3 regions of the Streptosporangium sp. NPDC000396 genome follow, and region 2 is predicted to be linked to each of the others. Evidence: riboswitches for the same ligand, from Rfam matches in the RefSeq annotation. Region 2 holds a riboswitch; each other region holds the start of a gene.
The links. A riboswitch is a leader RNA that binds a small molecule or an ion and turns the genes downstream of it on or off. The one in region 2 is predicted to bind cobalamin.
Positions count from the first base shown of each region.

Region 1: another riboswitch for cobalamin. It lies ahead of metE (5-methyltetrahydropteroyltriglutamate--homocysteine S-methyltransferase); the one in region 2 lies ahead of cobN (cobaltochelatase subunit CobN).
Region 3: another riboswitch for cobalamin. It lies ahead of ACFY2X_RS05815 (CbtB domain-containing protein); the one in region 2 lies ahead of cobN (cobaltochelatase subunit CobN).

Region 1 covers NZ_JBIAZA010000011.1:209,086-216,904, reverse strand. Annotated here, with positions in the region: gene ACFY2X_RS19805 (hypothetical protein) at 1-158, opposite strand, end outside; gene ACFY2X_RS19800 (selenium-binding protein SBP56-related protein) at 196-1,581, opposite strand; gene metE (5-methyltetrahydropteroyltriglutamate--homocysteine S-methyltransferase) at 1,788-4,004, opposite strand; cobalamin riboswitch at 4,096-4,307, opposite strand; gene ACFY2X_RS19790 (cation:proton antiporter) at 4,471-5,817, shown strand; gene ACFY2X_RS19785 (TetR/AcrR family transcriptional regulator) at 5,902-6,534, shown strand; gene ACFY2X_RS19780 (DUF6597 domain-containing transcriptional factor) at 6,556-7,347, opposite strand; gene ACFY2X_RS19775 (asparagine synthase-related protein) at 7,344-7,819, opposite strand, start outside.
Region 2 covers NZ_JBIAZA010000003.1:391,016-398,834, forward strand. Annotated here, with positions in the region: gene ACFY2X_RS06750 (precorrin-8X methylmutase) at 1-194, opposite strand, end outside; gene cobG (precorrin-3B synthase) at 191-1,642, opposite strand; cobalamin riboswitch at 1,607-1,803, shown strand; gene cobN (cobaltochelatase subunit CobN) at 1,917-5,666, shown strand; gene ACFY2X_RS06765 (TauD/TfdA family dioxygenase) at 5,749-6,816, opposite strand; gene ACFY2X_RS06770 (amino acid adenylation domain-containing protein) at 6,813-7,819, opposite strand, start outside.
Region 3 covers NZ_JBIAZA010000003.1:188,877-196,695, forward strand. Annotated here, with positions in the region: gene dop (depupylase/deamidase Dop) at 1-1,352, shown strand, start outside; adenosylcobalamin (AdoCbl) riboswitch at 1,502-1,594, shown strand; gene ACFY2X_RS05815 (CbtB domain-containing protein) at 1,638-1,832, shown strand; gene ACFY2X_RS05820 (CbtA family protein) at 1,840-2,586, shown strand; gene ACFY2X_RS05825 (histidine phosphatase family protein) at 2,586-3,146, shown strand; gene ACFY2X_RS05830 (putative cobaltochelatase) at 3,143-5,320, shown strand; gene cobO (cob(I)yrinic acid a,c-diamide adenosyltransferase) at 5,340-5,942, shown strand; gene ACFY2X_RS05840 (cobyrinate a,c-diamide synthase) at 5,936-7,279, shown strand; gene ACFY2X_RS05845 (serine/threonine-protein kinase) at 7,320-7,819, opposite strand, start outside.

The sequences.
Region 1 (7,819 bases), on a different contig from region 2:
CCCGCGTGGCCGAGCACGATGGGCGGCAGCGCGCGCAGCACCGCCGCGCGCGAGCGCTCCTGCAGGCCGAGAGCGACCGCGAAGAGCCAGCCCATGGCCGGGTTCAGGCCGTGGAAGGCGCCGAGCCCGGCCAGGATCAGGGCCGACGTCAGATCCATCGCGGCCGCTCCGCTCCCCGTGGGAAGGCCGGCGCGGTCACGGGAAGCAGTAGGAGTCAGAGGAGCAGTCGCCGCCCTGCAACCGGATCTGGTGGGCGCGGCGGCCGTCGGCGGCGAAGTCGACGAAGAAGGCCGGGTCGAGGGAGATCGAGCCGTCGTTGGCGATGTCCACCTTGACCATCCAGCTGGAGACGCCGTCGGGGTAGAAGACGTCGTCCCAGGAGCGGTAGAGCGAGTTGGTGAAGTACACTCGCCGCCCGTCTCTGCTGGCCTCGACCATCTGCGGCGCGCCGTTCAGTGCTCGTCCGGGGGCGGCCGGGTGGGGGTCGCGCCGGGCGATGCCGCCGATCCGCACCGAGCCGGTCTCGCGGGGATTGAACGGGTCGGAGACGTCATAGGCCTTCAGCTCGCCCGTGCCCCAGCAGGTAACCAGCAGGATCCTGTCGTCGAGGGTCAGCGAGATGGCGGTGGCCAGCGGCGGCACCGCGCCGAACTGTTTGAGCGGCTCCGGCAGCAGATCGGCCGGGGCCGGTTCGGCGGGGATGGTAATGGTCTTGCGGGCCTTCCAGACTCCGTCCTCCAGATACCAGGTGAAGACGCCGGCCGACAGGTCCTCGACATCGATCACGGTGTTGACGAAGCCGTGGGTCTTGCTCGGGTCGTGGGCGGGGCGCACCTCCAGGGCCATCTGATGCTGGTCGCCCAGGTCGATCTCCTGCAGGTGCCTGCGCTTGGGCAGATCCCAGACGTGCAGCTTGTGACCGTATTTCCGGCCGGCCAGCAGCTCCAGCGAGGGCCCCGCCTCGATCTGGTTGGGCGTGCCCCACTCGCTGCTGATCATCGTGTCATGGCCGAGGTGCCACCAGAAGTCGTAGTGCAGTTCCTGCGGCCCCCGCTCCACCTCCCAGCGGCCCTTGGGCTCGAAGGTGTCGTGGTCGAGCATGAGCACCCCGCCTGGGGCGTCACCGTCCACGTTGCCGAGGGCGCTGACGTAGATCGCGTCGGTGCCGCAGTGGACGGTGTGCGGGCGGCTGTAGCCGGTCTTCTCGAAAAGCGTCTCCGGCTCGATCGTCTTGACGAGCCTGGGGCGCCGGGGGTCGTCCTTGACGTCGAAGATGTAGATCCTGCTCGACCGGAGGCCGGGAACGACGAGATAGCGCCGCTCGACATGTGGGTGAGGAGCGTAGGGACACAGAGCCGAACTGCACACGTTCCATCCGAAGTGGTGGAACTCGTCGCCCGGGACGGACGCGTCGTGCACGTTGGCGATCGTTCCGTCGGACAGGTCGATCGTGGCGAGCCCGTCGGGGCGCCCGTCTCCGGAGGCGTCAAGCAGGACGACGTAGGCGAGCTCCTCCCGAGGGGCCAGCATGGCCTCGCGGGCTGATGGATAGAAGGTGGGATCGGGCTGGATGAGTGCCATGTGGACTCCTCGACCGAGATCAATACCCAACTAATTTTGTAGGAAAAGCCTCCGCTGTCCAGAGGACATTTCAGACAGCCGGATGGTGATCCCGCGTACGGGCGGGCGGAGCCGATGCTCACCCCGCCCACCCGCACGCCGTACCGCACCGTCCACGCGCGGGTCCGGAGAGCAGGCCGGGGCCCGCGCGGATCTCCGGGCGCGGGTTACAGCGCGCGGATCCTACGGGCCGCGGTCACCATGTTCCGCAGGCTCACCTCAGTCTCAGCGTAGCTCCGCGTCTTCAGCCCGCAGTCGGGATTGACCCAGAGCCGTTCCGGCTCCACCACTCGGGCCGCCAGCCGGAGCGCCTGCTCGATCTCACCGATCTCCGGCACGCGAGGGGAGTGGATGTCGTAGACGCCGGGCCCGATCCCGCGCGTGTATCCGGCGGTGCGCAGGTCGTCCAGCAGTTCCATCCGGGACCTGGCCGCCTCGACGCTGGTCACGTCCGCGTCCAGGTCGCCGATGGCGCCGATGATCTCCCCGAACTCCGAGTAGCACATGTGCGTGTGGATCTGCGTGGAGTCGGACACGCCCGAGGTGGCGAACCGGAACGCGGCGACCGCCCAGGCCAGGTAGGCGTCACGATCGGCCGCCTTGAGCGGCAGCAGCTCCCGCAGCGCGGGCTCGTCCACCTGGATGATCCGGATACCCGCCGCCTCCAGGTCACGGATCTCGTCCCGCAACGCCAGCGCCACCTGCCGCGCGGTATCGGCCAGAGGCTGGTCCTCCCGGACGAACGACCAGGCCAGCATGGTGACCGGCCCGGTCAGCATGCCCTTGACGGGACTGCCGGTCCGGGACTGGGCGTAGACGGTCCAGCCCACCGTCATCGGCTCCGGCCTGGCCACGTCCCCGAACAGGATCGGCGGTCGCACGCACCGCGTGCCGTACGACTGGACCCAGCCGTGCTCGGTGGTGGCGTACCCGTCAAGCTGCTCGGCGAAGTACTGGACCATGTCGTTGCGCTCGGGCTCACCGTGGACCAGCACGTCCAGCCCGATGTCCTCCTGCAGGGCGATCACCGAGTCGATCTCGACCCGTATCGCCGCCTCGTACGTCGCCCGGTCGATCCGGCCTTCCCGCAGGTCGGCGCGGGCCCGCCGGACCGCGTCCGTCTGGGGGAACGAGCCGATCGTGGTCGTGGGCAGCGGCGGCAGTCTCAGCGCCGCCCGCTGGATCGCCGCCCGCTCGGCGTGACCGGCCCGCGCCGTACCCTCACCCAGCGCCTCCAGCCGGGCCCGGACCCGCGCGTCCACCGGAGCTCTGGCCGGTACGGCGGGCACGACCGCGTCCGGCCCCTCCCTCATCGCACGGCCGATCGCCACGACCTCCGCCACCTTCTGCCGGGCGAACGCCAGCCCCTCGGGCATCGCCGCCTCCCGCTCCAGATCGAGCGGGACGTGCAGCAGCGAGCAGGAGGTGGAGACGACCACCTCTCCGGCCAGCCCGAGCAGCGCCGCGCAGGTGGACAGCGCGTCGGGCAGCCGGGTGCGCCACACGTTGCGGCCGTTCACCACCCCGGCCACCACGGTCTTGTTCGCCAGCCCGGGAATCGAGGCCGCCGCCGTCAGGTTGCCGGGGCCGGCGACGAAGTCCAGCCCGATGGCCTCGACGCGGGTCGCCGCCAGCACGGGCAGCGCGTCGCCGATCTCGCCGAAGCAGGTGGCGACCAGCAGCCTCGGGCGATGGCTGAGCCCGCCGAGGTGGTCATAGGCGCGGGCGAGCGCCTTCAGCTCTTCGGCCGACCGGTCCGCGGCCAGCGCCGGTTCGTCGAGCTGCACTTCGGTGACTCCGGCGGTGGCCAGCCGCTCCAGCAGCTCGGCGTAGACGTCGAGCAGGTCGTCCAGGAGCCGGAGCGGCGTGAAGGAGGCCTCGGTGGACTTGGACAGCAGCAGGTAGGTGAGCGGGCCGACCAGCACCGGCCTGGTCTCGATGCCCAGGCGCCTGGCTTCGCCGTACTCCGCCAGGGGCTTTTCCCAGGCCAGCCGGAATCGCGTCTGCGGGCCCACCTCCGGCACGAGGTAGTGGTAGTTCGTGTTGAACCATTTGGTCATCTCCAGGGGGGCGATTCCCTGGGCGCCACGAGCCATGGCGAAATAGCGCTCCAGGCCGTCGAGGGCGGTGAAACGGTCGGGGATGGCGCCGACCATCACGCTGGTGTCGAGGACATGGTCGTAGAAGGAGAAGGTGTTGGAGGGGATGCCGGTCAGTCCCGCGTCGCGTAGCTCGGTCCAGGTGCGCTCGCGCAGGGCGCGGGCGGCTTCCTGAAGCCCGGTGGAGTCGATTCCGCCCGCCCAGTAGGACTCGACGGCCTTCTTCAGCTCCCGGTCGGGGCCGATCCTGGGATAGCCGAGAATGGTGGTGCGCTGGTCTCTCATGGGTCCTTTTCCCTCGTGGAACCCGGTCTCGGCGGGCATGGCGAGGTAGACCCTCTGACCCTCCCGCGAGGCCATGGACATTCCGCGCACCGGCCGGCGCGCGGGCGGTGGCAGGTATTCGGACTCGTGGGCGTCGTGTCGGTTTCCTACTGGCCGTCGCTTCCCAGGTGGTCGTTCACCCAGTGCTTGTGTGACGGCGGTCGTTCCCACTCACCGCTGCGGGGCAGTCCCGGAATCGCACCGGGTTCCCTGTTGCCTCGCCGCTCCACCGGGGAGCGGCGAACCAGCCGCACGGGCAGCATAACCCGGCTCCGGCGAAAGTGCGGAAGGCCGTGGCTCCCACTGGCAGCGCTGCGGGTGCTTCCGCCGGCAACGCCGCCGTGATCGGTTCGTGACTTGCTTCCGGGTGGGTCCCGAACGGCCAGGGGTAGATCTTTTACGAATCGCTCATCCCTGAGGGAGGATGATGCTCGTCTCGCTGGGTGCTCCCGTAGCACCGATCGCCGCCCACAACCTGCTCGTGTTCCTGCTCCAGGTGGGCCTGCTGCTCATGCTGGCACTGGTTTTCGGCCGGCTCGCCACCCGGTTCGGCATGCCCGCCGTCGTCGGCGAACTGTTCGTCGGTGTGGTCCTCGGTCCTTCCTTCCTGGCGCACGTCGCGCCGGGCATGCAGGGCTGGTTGTTCCCCGCCGTCCCCGAGCAGTTTCACCTGCTCGACGCGGTCGGCCAGATCGGCGTGCTGCTGCTGGTCGGCCTCACCGGCATCCACATGGACATGGGTCTGGTTCGGCGGCGTGGCGTCACGGCCGCCGGGGTCAGCGTCGGCGGCCTCGTCGTCCCGCTCGGGCTGGGCATCGGCGCCGGTTTCCTGCTGCCCAAGGCATTGATCCCGGACGGCACCGACACCACCGTCTTCGCGCTGTTCCTGGGCGTGGCGATGTGCGTCAGCGCGATCCCGGTCATCGCCAAGACGCTCATGGACATGAAGCTGCTGCACCGCAACATCGGCCAGCTCACGCTGACCGCCGGCATGATCGACGACGCCTTCGGCTGGTTCATGCTGTCGATCGTGAGCGCGATGGCCGTGAACGCGGTGTCCACCGGCACCGTGCTGACCTCGCTGGCCTACCTGGTCGCCATCGTCGTGTTCGCGCTCACGCTCGGCCGCCCGCTGGTCAGGGGAGTGTTACAGCTCACTGGCAAGTCGGACGAGCCGGGGCCGACCGTCGCCACCGCGGCCGTGCTCATCCTGCTCGCCGCGGCCGGGACCCACGCGCTGGGCCTGGAGGCGGTCTTCGGAGCGTTCGTCTGCGGCATCCTCATCGGCAGCGCGGGCAGGGTCGCCCCGTCCAGGCTCGCCCCGCTGCGCACGGTCGTGCTGTCGGGGTTCGCGCCGATCTTCTTCGCCACCGCGGGCCTGCGGATGGACCTGACGGCGCTGGCCAGGCCCGAGGTGTTGCTCGCCGGGCTCGCCGTACTGGCCATCGCGATCATCGGGAAGTTCCTCGGCGCCTACGCCGGGGCGCGGCTGAGCAGGCTCAACAGGTGGGAGGCGCTCGCGCTCGGCGCCGGGCTCAACGCCCGCGGCGTGATCGAGGTCGTGGTCGCCATGGTCGGCCTGCGGCTGGGCATCCTCAGCGTCGAGGCGTACACCATCGTGGTGCTCGTCGCGATCGTGACCTCGCTGATGGCCCCGCCGATCCTGCGGATCGCCATGGCCAGGGTGGAGCAGACCGCCGAGGAGGAGATCCGCGAGTCCGAGCACCAGGCCTGGACCAGGCAACCGGTGGGCGGGACCGAGCCGATCCTGTAGTCCTCCTGTTCCGCCACCGGGCATGGTGAGCGGCCGGTGGAGGACATTTGCCTGAGTGAGTGCTCACTCATGATAATCGGCACCATGACCGAGACCTCTGGCCGACGCCGCGCTCCGGCGATGGACCCTGACCAGCGCCGCGCGATGATCGTGGCGGCGGCTCTGCCTCTGGTCATCGAGTACGGAGCGTCGGTGACCACCGCGAAGATCGCCCGAGCCGCGGGCATCGGCGAAGGCACCATCTTCCGCGTGTTCCCCGACAAGGAGGCCCTGCTCGCCGCCTGCCTGGCCGAAGCCCTGCGGCCCGACGACACGATCGCCTATCTGGCCTCGATCTCGCTGGACCAGCCCCTGTCCGCCCGCCTGGCCGAGGCGGCCGAGGCGATGCGCGGCTACCTGACCCGGATGGGTGCGGTGGCGGGAGCCCTCCACGGCTTGGGGGGAGCGGGGCGGCCCGGCCGCCCACAGCCCGGAAGGCCCGGGGAGGGCGGCCCGCTCCCGGACCGGGAGGCCGGGCTGGCCGCGCCACGGGCCGCCCTGGCCGCCCTGTTCGAGCCCGAGCGCGAGGATCTCAGGCTCGCCCCCGAGCGGCTCGCGGAGGCTTTCCAGTTTCTGGTGATGTCGGCGGGCCGTCCGGGCGCGCCGGCGCCCCTGACCGTGGAGGAGCTGGTGGAGCTCTTCCTGCATGGCGCGCTCGTCACGCAGGACGCACGCTGAATATGAAATATCCCTCTGGTATTAGGGCGCCTCCACGGCACGGGCATAGGCGGTGGGGGACATGCCGACGACCGAGGTGAAATCGCGGACGAAGTGGGCCTGGTCGCTGTAGCCGAGCCCGGCGGCCAGTCGCGGCCAGTCGGTGGCCGAAGTGGCCTGCTCGGCGGCCTCGTGGATGCGATAGCGGCGGATCACCCATTTCGGGGGCACGCCGACGTACTCCTTGAACAGGCGCTGCAGGGTCCGCACGGTCACGCCGTGCCGGGCGGCCACGTCGTCGACACGCGTGATCTCCGGGCTCGCCATGATTCCGGCGACCATGGCGCCCACCTGCTCGGCGGTGGGGTCGCGGGGCGGAAGCCGTACCAGGAGGAACTCGTCCAGCAGCGCCACGGCCTCGGCGTCGCGGGCCGCCAGCATGGCCGGGGCGGCCGCGTCGGCGGAGGGGCCGAAGATCTCGGACACGGGGAGGAAACGGTTGGTGACGGTCGAGACCGGAGCGCCGAGGAAGGGGCGGAAACCCCCAGGACGGAAGCGGGTGGCGACGATGACACCGGCGCCGGTCAGGGTCTCCACGTAGTCGCCCGTGATCACCCCGGCGACCTGGGGACGGTGCTCCTGGAAGACGAGGTTCACCGACGGGTGCGAGACGACCCGCTGCTCGTACGGTTCCTCCAGATCCCAGCGGATGATCCAGTGGTGTTCGACGAAGGGGGACAGAGAGGGATGGCAGGTGTGGCGGCGGTAGCGGAAACGTGCCGCCCGCGCGTTGAGGATTCCCCGCGTGTCATCGGAGGGCACGGGCGAGGTCATGAGGGGACGGGGATGTGAATCGGGTCGAGCCCTTCGGGGGCCTTGCCGGGATAGACGCCGGACAGCATCGTGGCCACGGTGTAGAGGTGCCAGGCGTGGGTGGGCTTCTTGAGCACCGGTTCGGCGAACAGCCTGCGGACCTCGTCGGGGTTGACGATCGGGGTCAGCAGGTCGAGGTGGCCGAGGACATGGTCGCGGAGCACGGTCGTGAGCGCCTCGCCGGGGCTGGTCCGCCAGTTCCAGCCGCCGCCGGTCTTCGGCGCCGTCAGGAACTGCGGCCTGCGCTGCCAGGGGTAGTAGCGCCTGCCCTCGGTGAACCGCCACGGCTTGCCCTCGATCGGGATGGTGCGAAGCGACGGGGCGAGCGTCACGATGAGCTCGTGGATGACCTCCTCCGACAGCCGCCAGGTCTGGTCGAGGCCCAGCGCCGCACGCACCACCCGGTTGTCGAGGAACGGCCAGATCGGATCTC
Region 2 (7,819 bases):
GCCGCGCGCGCCGAGGCGACCACGCCGGGTGACCATCCGAGGTCGGTGACCAGGTCGACCATCCCGCAGGAGTGGATCATGCGGACCGCCACCTGGGCGACATCCGCGGGCAGACCTCCCAGGTCGGCCTCGGCGCGGATGGTGGCGAAGGAACGGCGGTAGATCTCCGCGCCGTCGCGGACGTAGTCGATCACGTTCCTCCTCTGACGGCCGTCAACGCGGCCGTGGTCTCTTCGATGCCCGCACAGGTCACGCCGCGGCCGTCCAGGTCCACGCGGTAGCCGTCGCCGGTGGCGACCACGTCGGCGACTCGCCCCCGGGGACGGCCGCAGCGCCGTTCGCAGCCCGCCCAGTGCACGGGGAGCGTACCGGTGCGCGGGGAATCCGCCACACGCGGGGCGACGGCACGGGCCGCGTCGGCCTGCACGTCGGCCAGCGACCTGGCGCAGCCGGGGCGGCCGGTGCAGGCCGTCACGCCGATCCACGGCGAGGCGGGGTCGGTGACCAGGCCCGCGTCCGCCAGCAGGCCGATCGCCCGGGAGACTTCGGCACGGGCCAGACCGGGCAGGACCACGCCCCGCCACGGCGTCAGCCGTACCTCGCCGGAGCCGGAGGAGGCCAGGCGGGCGAGCAGTTCCGCCTGGGCGGAGGTCAGCCGCCCGAGGGGTATCGCGACCCCGAGGGCGACCTCTGGGCCGGTGGTGGTGCGCGATCGTTCGATGACGCCTACCGGGCCGAGCGTGACGGGGCGAAGCCGTACGCGGTCGGAGGACGTGAGCGCGGCGCGGGACGGCACCGGCGCGGGGGCGGCGGGATCGGCGGGCGCGGTCGTGGCGCGGGTCTGACCGACGCCGACGGCCGGGGCGGCGGAGGCGAGCATGGCGCCGGCCCGGGCCGCGACCCGTGCGGGACCGTCGGCCAGCTCGCCGATCCGCCAGGCGCCGGTTCCCTGGGCGGACGACTCCGCGAGGAACGCCTCGGCGGCGGCGAGCAGGGCGGGCACCATCGAGACCGCCGGCACGCGCAGGCCGCTGTCGGTGCCCGCGAGGATGACGGCGGCCTCCTCCGGGCCTGCCGGCAGGAGGCAGGCGTCGGCGCCGAGCCCGGCCACGTCCCCCCGGCCGTCGTCGAGGGCGAACATGAACCGCCCCGAGAGGGCGGCGAGGGCGGGCCGGGCGCACAGGCGCCGGTCCAGTTCGGCGACCAGGGGGGTGACGTCGAGAAGCCCGTCGCCGTCGAGCCCGGTCAGCGGGGAGGCGAGGATGTTGCGGACTTTCTCGTGGGTGGGCGACGGCAGCAGCCCCGCCGCGGCCATCCGGCTCGCGAACGCGTCCACGCCTCCCGGGCCGCCCGCCGGACCGGGGCCGGTGGCGAGGCCGCGGATCTGGACGTTCGCGCGGGAGGTCAGCTCGATGACGCCGCTCCCGCAGACGGTGGCGGCCTCGGCGAGGTCGCGCAGCTGGGAGGCGGTCAACCGGCCGCCGGGAATCCTGATCCGCGCCAGGCCGCCGTCGGCGGCGGCGTGCACCTGAAGTGCCCCCGGACATGCGTCTGAGCGCGATCGTCCGAAAGAGTCGCCTGTGACCACGCTGAGGATGTTAACTCCAGTTTCTTGCAAAGAGCCGGGCTGCCGTAGTCTCATCGTGGCGACGGCACAGGGAGGAAGCCGGTGTGAATCCGGCGCGGTCCCGCCACTGTAACCGGGGAGCGAACCCCACCCAGGCCACTGTCCGGCGACGGACGGGAAGGCCGGGGGGAGCACCGATCCGGGAGCCAGGAGACTCCAGCCGTCGTGGCCGACGACGACCCGGGGCGAGGACCCCGAGGGAGGAAGCTCTGTTGCGCTTTTCGCCGTTCCCCTGCGCCCCCGCGGCACCGCTGGGCCGTACCGCCTCGCTTCCCGTGGAGCGTGGCGCGTGATCCTCCTGCTCTCGACCTCGGACACCGACCTGCTCAGCGCCCGCGCGAGCGGCGCGGACTACCGGCTGGGCAACCCCGCCCGGCTCACCGCCGAAGATCTGCCGTCCCTGACGGAGGGCGCCGACCTGGTCGTGGTCCGGCTGCTCGGCGGGCGCCGCGCCTGGGAGGAGGGCCTGGACGCCCTGCTCGCCGGGCCCCGCCCCGTCGTCGTCCTCGGCGGCGAGCAGGCGCCGGACGCCGAGCTGATGGAACTGTCCACCGTGCCCGGCGGCGTCTGCGCCGAAGCGCACGCCTACCTCGCGCACGGCGGACCGGCCAACCTCGCCGAGCTCCACCGCTTCCTGTCCGACACCCTGCTGCTGACCGGACACGGGTTCGCCGCGCCCGCCCCCACCCCCGCCTGGGGCGTGCTGGAACGCCAGGCCCGCCGCGAGGACGGCCCGGTCGTCGGGGTGCTCTACTACCGGGCACACCATGTCGCGGGGAACACCGCCTTCGTCGAGACCCTCTGCTCGGCCGTCGAGGACGCGGGCGGCCGGGCTCTGCCCGTCTACTGCGCCTCCCTGCGCAGCGCGGAGCCCGGCCTGCTGGAGACCCTGCGCGCTGTGGACGCCCTGGTGGTGACCGTGCTCGCGGCCGGTGGCACCCGGCCGGCCACCGCGTCGGCGGGCGAGGACGACGAGGCCTGGGACGTCGGCGCGCTCGCCGAGCTGGACGTGCCGATCCTGCAGGGTCTGTGCCTGACGAGCAGCCGGGCGTCCTGGGAGGACAACGACGACGGCCTGTCCCCGCTCGACGCGGCCACCCAGGTCGCGATCCCCGAGTTCGACGGGCGGATCATCACGGTCCCGTTCTCCTTCAAGGAGATCGACGAGGACGGGCTGACCGTCTACGCGGCCGACCCGGAGCGCGCTGCGCGCGTGGCCGGCATCGCGGTACGGCACGCCGTGCTCCGGCACGTCCCGGCCGGCGAGCGGCGGATCGTGCTGATGCTCTCGGCCTATCCCACCAAGCATTCCCGGATCGGCAACGCCGTCGGCCTGGACACCCCCGCGAGCCTCGTCAGGCTGCTGGCCGCCCTGCGCGAGCACGGTTACGACATCGGCGCAGAGGGCGAGCTGCCGGGCGTGGCCGAGCAGGACGGCGACGCGCTGATCCACGCGCTCATCGCGGCGGGCGGGCAGGACCAGGAGTGGCTCACCGAGGAGCAACTGGCCGCCAACCCGGTCCGCGTCGCGGCGAGCCGGTACGCCGAGTGGTACGGCACGCTGCCGGCGGACCTGCGAGCCGGAATGGAGGAGCACTGGGGCCCCGCGCCGGGCGAGCTGTTCGTGGACAGGTCGCAGGACCCGGACGGCGAGATCGTGCTGGCCGCGCTGCGCGCCGGAAACGTCGTGGTCATGGTGCAGCCGCCGCGCGGGTTCGGCGAGAACCCCATCGCCATCTACCACGACCCCGATCTGCCGCCCAGCCATCACTACCTGGCGGCCTACCGCTGGCTGGCCGACGACTTCGGCGCGCACGCCGTGGTGCACGTGGGCAAGCACGGCAACCTGGAGTGGCTGCCCGGCAAGTCCGCGGGGCTGTCCGCCTCCTGCGGCCCCGACGCCGCGCTCGGCGACCTGCCGCTGATCTATCCCTTCCTCGTCAACGACCCCGGCGAGGGCACCCAGGCCAAGCGCCGCGCCCACGCCACCCTGGTCGACCACCTCGTTCCTCCGATGGCCCGCGCCGACACCTACGGGGACATGGCCAGGCTGGAGCAGCTCCTCGACGAGCACGCCTCCATCGCCGCGATGGACCCGGCGAAGCTTCCCGCGATCCGCGCCCAGATCTGGACCCTGATCCAGGCCGCCAGGCTCGACCACGACCTCGGCATCGAGGACCGCCCGCACGACGCGGAGTTCGACGACTTCCTGCTGCACGTCGACGGCTGGCTGTGCGAGGTCAAAGACGTCCAGATCCGTGACGGGCTCCACGTGCTGGGCGTGGCGCCCGAAGGCGGGACGCGCGTCGACCTGGTGCTCGCGATGCTCCGCGCCCGTCAGATATGGGCCGGCAGCCAGGCAACGGCGGGACTCCGCGAGGCCTTGGGCCTGACGGAGGACGGTACGGCCGGCCGTACCGGCACGGATGAGGCCGAGACCCTCGCCCGCGCGCTGGTCGAGGCGATGGAGGAGCGGGACTGGGACCCGGCCGCCGCCGCCGAGGTGACCACCACCGTCCTTCGTCCGGCCTCGTCCCCCGCTTCGGCTGACGTGACCGCCCCGGCTGCGGCCGCGCCTGCCGCCGCAGGGGAGGAGACCGCCACTGCTCCGGGGACGGCCGCCACCGCTCCGGGGACGGCTGTCGCCGATTCCGAGGCGGAGCCGAGGACGGGCGCCCCGGCGGACCTCGGGATGGTGGAGCGGATCCTGCGGTTCGCGGCCACCGAGGTCGTGCCCCGGCTGGCCCGGACCACGGATGAGATCGGCGCGATCCTGCACGCCCTCGACGGAGGGTATGTCCCGGCGGGGCCGAGCGGGTCGCCGTTGCGCGGGCTGATCAACGTGCTTCCCACCGGCCGTAACTTCTACTCGGTCGACCCCAAGGCCGTGCCGAGCAGGCTGGCCTGGGAGACCGGGCAGGCGATGGCCGACTCCCTCCTGGAGCGTTACCGGGCGGACACCGGCGACTGGCCGCGCTCGGTCGGGCTGTCGGTGTGGGGGACCAGCGCCATGCGCACGGCCGGGGACGACGTGGCGGAGGTGCTGGCGCTGCTCGGCGTGCGGCCGGTGTGGGATGAGGCGTCGCGACGGGTCACCGGGCTGGAGGCGATCCCCGCCGAGGAACTGGGGCGCCCGCGCGTGGACGTCACTGTCCGGATCAGCGGATTCTTCCGCGACGCGTTCCCGCACGTCGTGGCCCTGCTCGACGACGCGGTACGGCTGGCCGCCGGGCTTGAGGAGCCCGAGGAGCTCAACTACGTCCGGGCGCATGTCCTCGCCGACCAGGCACGTCACGGGGACGGGCGCAGGGCCACCATGCGGATCTTCGGGTCCCGGCCGGGAGCCTACGGCGCCGGGCTGCTGCCGCTGATCGACAGCCGTAACTGGCGCGACGACGCCGACCTGGCCGAGGTCTACGCGGTGTGGGGTGGCTTCGCCTACGGCCGGGGCATCGACGGGGTCCCCGCCAGGCAGGACATGGAGACGGCCTACCGGCGGATCGCGGTGGCGGCCAAGAACGTCGACACCCGCGAGCACGACATCGCCGACTCCGACGACTACTTCCAGTATCACGGCGGGATGATCGCCACCGTCCGCGCGCTCACCGGGAAGGCGCCGGCCGCCTACATCGGCGACAGCACCCGCCCGGACGCGGTCCGCACCCGGACGCTCTCGGAGGAGACCTCCAGGATCTTCCGCGCCCGGGTGGTCAACCCCCGCTGGCTGGCCGCCATGCGCAGGCACGGCTACAAGGGGGCCTTCGAACTCGCCGCCACCGTCGACTACCTGTTCGGCTACGACGCCACCACAGGCGTGGTCGCCGACTGGATGTACGACAAGCTGGCCGCCACCTACGTGCTGGACCAGGAGAACCAGGACTTCCTGATCAGGTCCAACCCGTGGGCGCTGCACGGCATCGCCGAACGCCTGCTGGAGGCGGCGAACCGCGGAATGTGGGAGCACCCCGATCCCGGCATCCTGCGTGATCTCCAGGAGGTCTACCTCAAGTCGGAGGGAGACCTGGAGGACGGCGCCTGATCGGAGAGCCCGGTGTCTCCCCGCGGTTTCGTTCCGCGGGGAGACACCGGGCCGCCGTCAGGAGCGGCCGAACCAGCGGCTGTCAGGAGCGGCGGCCGAACCAGCGGCGCCCCTTCGCGGGCTTGGCGGCCTCCCCGGTCCCGGCCTTGGCGAAGCCGGCCTGCGGCGGGACGGTCGGGGAGCAGGCGTCCAGGGCGACCGGGTCGCCCATGGTGACCACGATCTTGCGGGAGCCCTTGAAGGCCTCGCGCGCGTGCGCGGACAGGATGTTGTCGACGATCAGGATGTCGCCCGGCCGCCACGTCTCCCTGACCGTCGCCTGGCGGTAGGCCTCGTCGATGGTCTCCACGTCCTCCTTGGAGATCGGCTCGCCGTCGCCGTAGGCGGTGTTGAAGGGCAGGTTCTCGTGCCCCAGATCCTCCAGGAACACCTCGCGGACCTCCGGCTCAAGCGTCCACTCGTTCCAGAAGACCGTGTGGTTGAACCAGACCTCCTCGCCGGTTCCGGGGTGGCGGATGGTCGCCGAACGGCGCTGGACGGTGCGGAGCTGGTCGTCGCCCACCCACTCGTGGGCGATGTGGTTCTCGGCGCAGTAGGCGGCGACCTCCTCCCTGTCCTCGGTGCCGAAGGCGGTGCGCCAGCCGAGGCTGATGTGGTCGCCGTAGTTGCGCACCAGGGACCAGCCGTGCGCGCGGAACCGGTCGGCGAGCGGTTGCGGGATGCTCCTGAGCACCTTGCGCACGTCGGTCACCGGGGTCGCGCCGCCCTCGTCGGGGGCGATCAGGCAGCCGAACATCAGCAGCCCGGGGAAGTTGAGCGCGTAGCTGTTCTCGTTGTGCGGGCGGATCGCGTGGGACGGCGGCAGGTCGGTGGACGAGTAGACGTCCTTGCCGAAGTGGCTGCGCGGGGTGGCCTTCTCGACGTATCCGGCGAGCTTGGAGACCAGGGCGTCGCGCACCTCGGCGAAGTCCTCCACGCCCTTCACCGGCAGCCCTCGCAGGTACAGCGCCCCGTGCTCGTCCAGGCCCGCGCGGATGGCGTCGCGGTTCTCCCGCAGCCAGTCGCAGGTCTCGCCCAGGTCCGACCCCTGGGCGTCGGCCGCGGCGGGCCTGCCCTCCCTGACCTCCCAGTCGATGGCGATGGTGTTCACGATGCGTGGGTCCTTTCCAGCTCTTCGATGCCGACGAGGTCGTCGGGCTTGGCGTCGGGCACGTCGTCGTCGAAGCGCGCCAGGGTTCTGATCCGGGTGCCGGCGAGCACCAGCAGGGCCATGCCGAGGCCGCACAGCAGGTAGAGCAGCCCGATCCCGCGTCCCGGTCCGGTGCCGATGACCGCGCCGACCGTGCCCGCGAGCGGGCCGCCCGCAGCCAGCAGCGGGTCGAGGAGCGGGCCGGCGAGCGGGGCGATGACGCCGAAGCCGAGAGGCACGGTAGCCGCGGCGATCATGGTGTTGACCGCGATGATCCGGCCCTGGAAGCGCTGCGGCACCTTCACCTGGATGATCGTCATGATGGTGCCGTTGATCAGGGCCAGCGCGAAGGACATGCCGAAGGCGCCGACGCCGATCAGCCAGAGGCTGGGCCGCAGCCCGGTCAGCACGCCCGCGACCGCCATCAGCATCGTCGCGGCGATCGCGCCGCGCAGCCTGCGGTGGGTCGGGCCTCCCCAAAGGCTCATGACGACGCCGCCGGCGACCGCGCCCGCACCGGCCGCGACCGCCACGGCCCCGGCGGCGGTCAGCGGGGCGAAGGAGAGGACCAGCGGCGAGACCATGACGAACATGGGCGCCAGGAACAGGTTCACACCGGCGAAGAAGAAAAGCATGCCGCGGAAGCTCCGGTGCCCCAGCGAGAATCGGAAGCCGTTCGCGATCTCGGCGGACATCGGCTCCCGGCGGCGAAGCCCCAGCGTGGTGGGGAACCTGACGAGCAGGACCACGACGACGGCGAACGCGTAGGCCGCGACCTGAATGGTCAGGATGCCCTTCAGCCCGATCGCGGCGAGCATGCCGACCGCGACGAGCGGGACCAGGAACTGGGCGGTGCCGATCGCGAGCTGCACGATGCCGTTGGCGTGCCCGAGGTAGCGCTTGGGCACCAGCTGCGGGATCGACGCCTGGTAGGCGAGCCGCTGGAACGTCACCGAGACGGAGA
Region 3 (7,819 bases), 200 kb from region 2:
CCCTGCGTGACGCACGGGGCTTCGACCTGTCCAGGGAGATGGCCGATCAGAGCCAGCTCACGGACGAGGATCTGGGCCTGGCCAACGTGATCCTTACCAACGGTGCTCGGCTGTATGTGGATCACGCCCATCCCGAATACTCCACTCCCGAGTGCACCAACCCGCGGGCCGCGGTGATCTGGGACAAGGCGGGGGAGCGGGTCATGCACGACGCCGCGGTCCGCGCCTCGGCGGTCCCGTCCAACGCCCCGATCCAGCTCTACAAGAACAACACCGACAACAAGGGCGCCTCCTACGGCTGTCACGAGAACTACCTGATGAGGCGGGCCACGCCGTTCGCCGACATCGTCAGATACCTGACGCCGTTCTTCGTCTCCCGGCAGGTGGTCACCGGCGCGGGAAAGGTCGGCATCGGCCAGGACTCGCGCGGCGAGGGCTTCCAGATCAGCCAGCGAGCCGACTTCTTCGAGGTCGAGGTGGGCCTGGAGACCACGCTCAAGCGGCCGATCATCAACACTCGCGACGAGCCCCACGCCGACCCGGAGAAATACCGTCGCCTGCACGTCATCATCGGCGACGCCAACATGTCGGAGATCTCCACCTACCTGAAGCTGGGCTCCACCGCGCTGATCCTCGCCATGATCGAGGACGGCTACTTCACCCGTGATCTCGCCGTGGACAATCCCGTCCAGGCGCTGCGCGCGGTCTCCCACGACCCGACGCTCAGATACGAGATCCCGATGCGCGACGGCCGCAAGCTCACGGCCGTCCAGCTCCAGATGGAGTATCTGGAGCTGGCCCGCAAGTACGCCGAGGAGCGCAGCGGCAACGGCGTGGACGAGCTCACCAAGGACGTCCTGGACCGCTGGGAGTCGGTTCTCACCCGGCTGGCCGAGGACCCGATGCAGCTCTCCCGGGAGCTCGACTGGGTGGCCAAGCTGGAGCTGCTGGAGGGCTACCGCTCCCGTGACGGCCTCGCCTGGTCCCACCCGCGCCTGCAGCTCGTGGATCTGCAGTACTCCGACATCCGTCCCGACCGCGGCCTGTACAACCGGCTGGTCGCCCGGGGCCGGATGCAGCGCCTGGTCACCGAGGAGGAGGTGCAGCGGGCCATCGAGGCCCCGCCCAGCGACACGCGCGCCTACTTCCGCGGCCGTTGCCTGAGCCAGTTCAGCGAATCGGTCGCGGCCGCCTCCTGGGACTCGGTCATCTTCGACATCCCCGGCCGCGAGTCCCTGCAGCGCGTCCCGACCCTGGAGCCGTTGCGCGGCACCAGGGCCCATGTGGGCGAGCTGTTCGACCGCTGCCGCACGGCGTCGGATCTGGTGGCCGCCCTCACCGGCGAGCAGTGACCGCCCGCTCGCGGAGTGGCGGCCCGGGCCGGGCCGCCACTCCGCGAGTTATTTCCGGATAAAAGGCGCAAATGGTGCATTTCGGCAGTCTATTGTTGGTTGTCTGGATTGACGAGGGATAAGCAGCCGGGGTACGTTCCGGGTGTTTTGTGGCGGTGCGAGGGAAGTCCGGTGAGATTCCGGTGCGGTCGCGCCACTGTAACCGGCCCCAAAAGCCGGAAGCCAGGTCACTCGACCGCCACCGGCCTTACGAAAAGGGACGCGTAAATCCCGAAGGAGGTGGCTGTGAGCCAGATCTCGGCTCCGCAGACCCAGTCCATCCCGTGGACTTCTCTCACCCGCTGGCTGATCGCCGTACCGGTGCTCCTGCTCGTCGCCTACCTGGTCGCCTTCGACCAGGGCGCGATCTCGCAGACCGGGAACTACCTGCACGAACTCATGCACGACGGGCGTCACCTGCTCGGCGTCCCGTGCCACTGAGCCGCACGTGATCGTCAAACTCCTCGTCCGGGGCATGCTCGTCGGGCTGATCGCCGGGCTGCTCGCGGCCGCCTTCGCCTACACCGTGGGCGAGCCGCGCATCGACCAGGCCATCGCGCTGGAGGAGGCGGCCGCGGCCGCCTCCCCAGCCGGATCCCACTCCCACGAGGCGGCCGAGCCCGCCGAGCACTCCCACGACGACGGCGAGGAACTGGTCAGCAGGAACGGCCAGCGGTTCGGGCTCTTCCTCGCCCTCGCCCTGTACGGCCTGGCCGTCGGCGGCCTGTTCGCCCTCGCGTACGCGGCCGTGCGCGGCCGGGTCGGGCCCGCGTCGGAACCGGCGCTCGCGATCACTCTCGCGGCCGCCGCGTTCACCGCGATCGTTCTCGTCCCCTTCGTCAAATATCCCGCCAACCCGCCCGCCGTCGGTGACCCCGAGACGATCGACCAGCGCACCGTGCTCTACCTGGTCGCCGTGGCCATCGGGATCCTCGCCGTCGCCGCGGGCACGGCCACCTACCGTTACGTCTCCCAGAGCGAGCCATGGCTGCGCTGGCTGGCCGCGGGCGCCGCGGTGCTGGTGCCGGTGGCGGCGGCCTGGATCCTCCTGCCGAAGATCAACGAGGTGCCCAAGGGCTTCCCCGCGGACCTTCTGTGGGACTTCCGGATCGCCTCCATAGGCACGCAGGCGGTGTTCTGGCTCGGCGTCGGCGCGCTGTTCGCCTTCGCCGCGCGCAAACGCAGCCCGGTGTGATGCTCCCCTCGGGGGTCACCCGCCTGCTGCTGGTCTGTCACGCCTCGACGCCGGCGACGGCGCGGGCCGTGTTCCCGGGCGACGAACCGCTCGACGAACCCGGCCTGCGCCGGGCCGCCGCCCTGGCCCCGCAGTTCGGCCCCGGCTCGGCGGCCTGCGCCGCCGAGCTGCGCTGTGTCCAGACGGCCGAGGCCCTCGGCCTGCGGGCCGACCCCGACCCGCTGCTCGCCGACTGCGACTACGGGCGCTGGAGGGGCAGGACGCTCGGCGAGGTCGAGGCGGCCGAGCCCGAAGGCCTCGCCGCCTGGCTCACCGACCCCGCCGCCGCACCCCACGGGGGAGAGTCGATCACCGATCTCCTCGGCCGGGTGTCCGGCTGGCTGTCCCGCCGGGCTCCCGGCAGGCTCGTCGCGGTCACCCATCCCCCGGTCATCCGCGCCGCGGTCGTCCACGCGCTCGGCGCGCCCGCCCAGGCGTTCTGGCGTGTCGACGTCGCGCCGCTGGCCCGCGTCGCGCTCACCGGCCGGGACGGGCGCTGGCGGTTGAGCTACCCCGCATGACGACATTCAAGGAGATCCCGAAGGTGCGTGACCCGCGTTATCCCTTCACCGCGATCGTGGGATCGGAGGACCTGAAGCTCGCGCTCCTCCTCAACGCCGTGTCCCCCCGCGTCGGCGGAGTGCTGGTCCGGGGGGAGAAGGGCACCGCGAAGTCCACGATCGTGCGGGCACTGGCGGCGCTCCTGCCACCCGTCGAGGTGGTGCACGGTTGCCGTTTCTCCTGTGACCCCGCCGCGCCGGACCCCGAATGCCCCGACGGGCCGCACGAGGTGCCTGCGGCGGACGCGCCGCCGGGGGCTTCCCGGGCCGGTGCCGTACGGCCCGCGCGCCTGGTCGAGCTGCCGGTCGGCGCCTCCGAGGACCGTCTGGCCGGCTCGCTCGACCTCGAACGGGCGCTCACCGAGGGGGTGAAGGCCTTCGAGCCCGGCCTCCTGGCGGGAGCTCACCGGGGCGTTCTCTACGTGGACGAGGTCAACCTGCTCCACGATCACCTGGTCGACCTGCTGCTGGACGCCGCCGCCCTCGGCACCTGCTACGTCGAGCGCGAAGGGGTGTCGGTACGGCACGCCGCCCGGTTCCTGCTGGTGGGAACCATGAACCCGGAGGAGGGGGAGCTGCGGCCGCAGCTCCTGGACCGGTTCGGGCTGACGGTGGAGGTGCGGGCCTCGAGGGAGCCGTCCCAGCGGGCGGAGGTGGTACGGCGACGCCTGGCGTTCGAGGCCGATCCCGCCGGGTTCGCGGCCCGGTGGTCCGGTCAGGAGCAGGCCTTGGCGGTGCGTGTCGCCGAGGCCCGGGACCGGGTGGCGGGCGTGGTCCTGCCGGACTCCGCGCTGCGGCAGATCGCCACGGTCTGCGCGGCCTTCGAGGTGGACGGGCTCCGGGCCGACATCGTCACCGCGAACGCCGCGATCGCCCACGCCGCCTGGCAGGGACGCACCACCGTCACCGCCGACGACGTCAGGGAGGCGGCCAGGCTCGCTCTTCCGCACCGCCGCCGCCGCGACCCCTTCGACGCCCCCGGCCTGGACGAGGCCAAGCTGGAGGATCTCCTCAACCAGATTCCCGACGACCCGGAGGACCCGGACGACCCCGGTGACGATCCGGGCCCCGGCGCAGGGGGCCCCGGCGACGGCCCTGACGGCGGTCCTGGCGAGGATTCCGACGACGGCGGCGCTCCCAGGGGGGACGATCCTCCCGGGGACGGCTCCGGCGGCGAGGACCGCGTCCCCTCACCGCCCGGCACCCCGGCCACGGACGGCACCCCGGCCACGGACACCTCGCACGCCGCCCCCGAGCCCGGAACGGCGAGCCCACCGCCCTCCGCACCCTCCGCCGAGCCGGCACCGCAAGCCGGGACCACCCCGCGCGAGCAGACCTTCGACGCGGATCCAGTGCGACGGACCAGGCTGTTCACGGTGCCCGGTATCGGCGCGGGAGCCCCCGGACGGCGATCAAGGGCGAGGACCCCGCTGGGGAGGACCACCGGTGCCCGCGTCCCCGACGGCCGCCCCGCCTCCCTCCACCTGGCGGCGACCGTCGGGGCGGCCGCGCCGTACCAGCTCCAGCGCGGCAGGAGCGGTCCCGGCCTGCTCCTGCGGCGCGAGGACCTCAGGGAGAAGGTCCGCGAGGGCCGAGAGGGGAACCTGGTGCTGTTCGTCGTGGACGCGAGCGGCTCCATGGCCGCCCGGCAGCGCATGCGCGCCGTCAAGTCGGCCGTGCTGGGCCTGCTGCTCGACGCCTACCAGCGCCGGGACAAGGTCGGGCTGATCACCTTCCGGGGCACCCGTGCGGACCTCGTCCTGCCGCCCACCTCCTCCGTCGAGGCCGGCGCGACCCGTCTGCGCGAGCTGCCCACCGGCGGTCGTACCCCTCTGGCCGCGGGGTTGCTGCGGGCCGCCGAGGTGCTGCGGGTCGAACGCCTGCGCGACCCGGCCAGGCGTCCGCTGCTGGTCCTGGTCACCGACGGGCGGTCCACCTGCGGCACCGTCGAGGAGTCCCACCGCGCCGCGGGGCTGCTGGCGGGGGTGGCGAGCGTGGTGGTGGACTGCGAGGGCGGGTATGTCCGCCTGGGACTGGCCCGATCCCTGGCGCAGCGGATGGGCGCCGAGACCGTGCGTCTCGACGACCTCACCGATCTTGCGGGGATGATCCGTGAGCGGCGGAGCGCCGCGTGACAGCGAAAGGTGAATGACGATGCCCCAGGGCAAACCGGTCAGCGTGCCCGAGGACGGTCTGACCACCCGGCAGCGCCGTACCCGGCCGTTGCTGATCGTCCATACGGGCCCCGGCAAGGGCAAGTCCACCGCGGCCTTCGGCCTGGCCCTGCGCGCCTGGAACCAGGGCTGGCCGATCGGGGTCTTCCAGTTCGTCAAGTCCGCCAAGTGGCGCATCGGAGAGGAGCGCGCCCTGCGGGTGCTCGGCGACTCCGGCGAGGGCGGGCCGGTCTCCTGGCACAAGATGGGGGAGGGCTGGTCCTGGATCCAGCGGCCCGGCAGCGAGGAGGATCATGCCGCCGACGCCCGTGAGGGCTGGGAGCAGATCAAACGCGACCTCGCCGCCGAGACGTTCCGCCTGTACGTGCTCGACGAGTTCACCTATCCCATGAAGTGGGGCTGGATCGACGTCGACGACGTGGTCGACACGCTGCGCGGGCGCCCGGGCAGCCAGCACGTCGTCGTCACCGGCCGCGACGCCGATCCCCGCCTGCTCGACGCCGCCGACCTGGTGACCGAGATGGGCAAGATCAAGCACCCCATGGACGCCGGGCAGAAAGGCCAGAAGGGCATCGAATGGTAGCCCGCCTGGTGGTCGCGGCCCCGTCCTCCGGGGCCGGGAAGACGACCGTGGCGACCGGCCTGATGGCCGCGCTGACCCGCCGGGGCATGGCGGTCTCGCCGCACAAGGTGGGGCCCGACTACATCGACCCCGGCTACCACGCCATGGCCACCGGCCGCCCCGGCCGCAACCTCGACCCGTGGCTGGTGGGGGAGGAACTGGTCGCCCCCCTGTTCTCGCACGGTGCGGCCGGGGCCGATCTCGCGGTGGTCGAGGGGGTGATGGGCCTCTACGACGGGGCAGGCGCGGGAGAGTTCGCCTCCACCGCACACGTCGCCAGGCTGCTGGACGCCCCGGTGGTCCTGGTCGTGGACGCGGCGAAGCAGAGCAGATCCGTCGCCGCGCTCGTGCACGGGTTCGCCTCCTACGACACGCGGCTCAGGCTCGGCGGGGTGATCCTCAACCGGATCGGCTCGGCACGGCACGAGGACATCTGCCGTGAGGCCCTCGCTGAGAGCGGTGTCCCGGTGCTCGGTGCGATCCGCCGCAGCGACGCCGTCGCCACCCCCTCCCGCCACCTCGGGCTCGTCCCCGCCGCCGAACGCCGGACCCAGGCCACCCAGGCCATGGACGCCGTCGCCGCGCTGATCGCCGGCTCCTGCGACCTGGACGGGCTGGTACGGCTCGCACGCACGGCCCCGCCGCTGCCCGCGACGCCGTGGACCCCGGACCAGGCCGTTCCCGCTGTGCCTACCACGCCCGCCGTGCCCGCCGGGACGAGGATCGCGGTCGCGGGCGGCCAGGCCTTCACCTTCGGCTACGCCGAGCAGGCCGAGCTCCTGACGGCGGCCGGAGCCGAGGTCGTCACCTTCGACCCCCTCACCGACGAGGCCCTGCCCGAGGGAGTGCGGGGAATCGTCATCGGCGGAGGCTTCCCCGAGGTCTACGCGGCCGAGCTGTCCGCCAACGAACCGCTGCGCAAGGAGGTCGCCGCCTTCGGCGGGCCGATCTCGGCCGAGTGCGCGGGCCTGCTCTATCTCGCCAGGGAACTGGACGGCCGGCCGATGTGCGGGATCCTGGACGTCAAGGCGGAGATGACCGGCACGCTCACTCTCGGCTACCGGGACGCGGTGGCCGTCCGGGATTCGATGCTGACCAGGAACGGCGAGCGGTATCGCGGCCACGAGTTTCACCGCACCGCCGTCGAGTCCGCGCCGGACCGCCCGCTGTTCCGCTGGAGGGGCGGCGCCGACGGGTTCGCCGACGACCGGGTGGTCGCCTCCTACCTGCACCTGCACTGGGCCGGCAGCCCCCATCTGGCCACCCGGTTCGTGGAGGCGTGCCACCGGCGGCCATGACGGCGCCGGGACGACCGGGAGGCCTTTCTGGGAAGGGGCCTCATGCCGTGTCCGACGGCGGGGAGTTGTGCGGGCGCCGCGCCGTCGGCAGGCGTGGCGGTGCCACCGCCACTCCCTCCAGCCGGAGGACCTCCGACAGCATGCGCGCCGCGGGACCGGCGGAGATGCGAGCCGCAGGGTCGCGCCGGAGCAGTCCTTCGAGAAGCGGCCGGAGCGGCCCGGCCTTCACCGGCGGATCCGGATTCTGGGTCATCGCCGTGCTCAGCACCGCCAGCGGGTCCGAACCGGGATAGGGCGGCCGTCCTTCCACCGCGAAATAGAGGCTCGCCCCGAACGACCACAGATCGGCCGCCTGGGCCGTCTTTCTGCCCCGCAACCGCTCCGGTGCCATATAGGCGGGCTCGCAACCGATCGGAACGGTCGTCGAGGTGCTCGGGTCGCCGTTCAGCATCGCGATCCCGAAATCCGACAGGACGACCCGGTCACCGGTCAGCAGGATGTTGCCCGGGTTGATGTCCCGGTGCAGCACGCCCGCCCCGT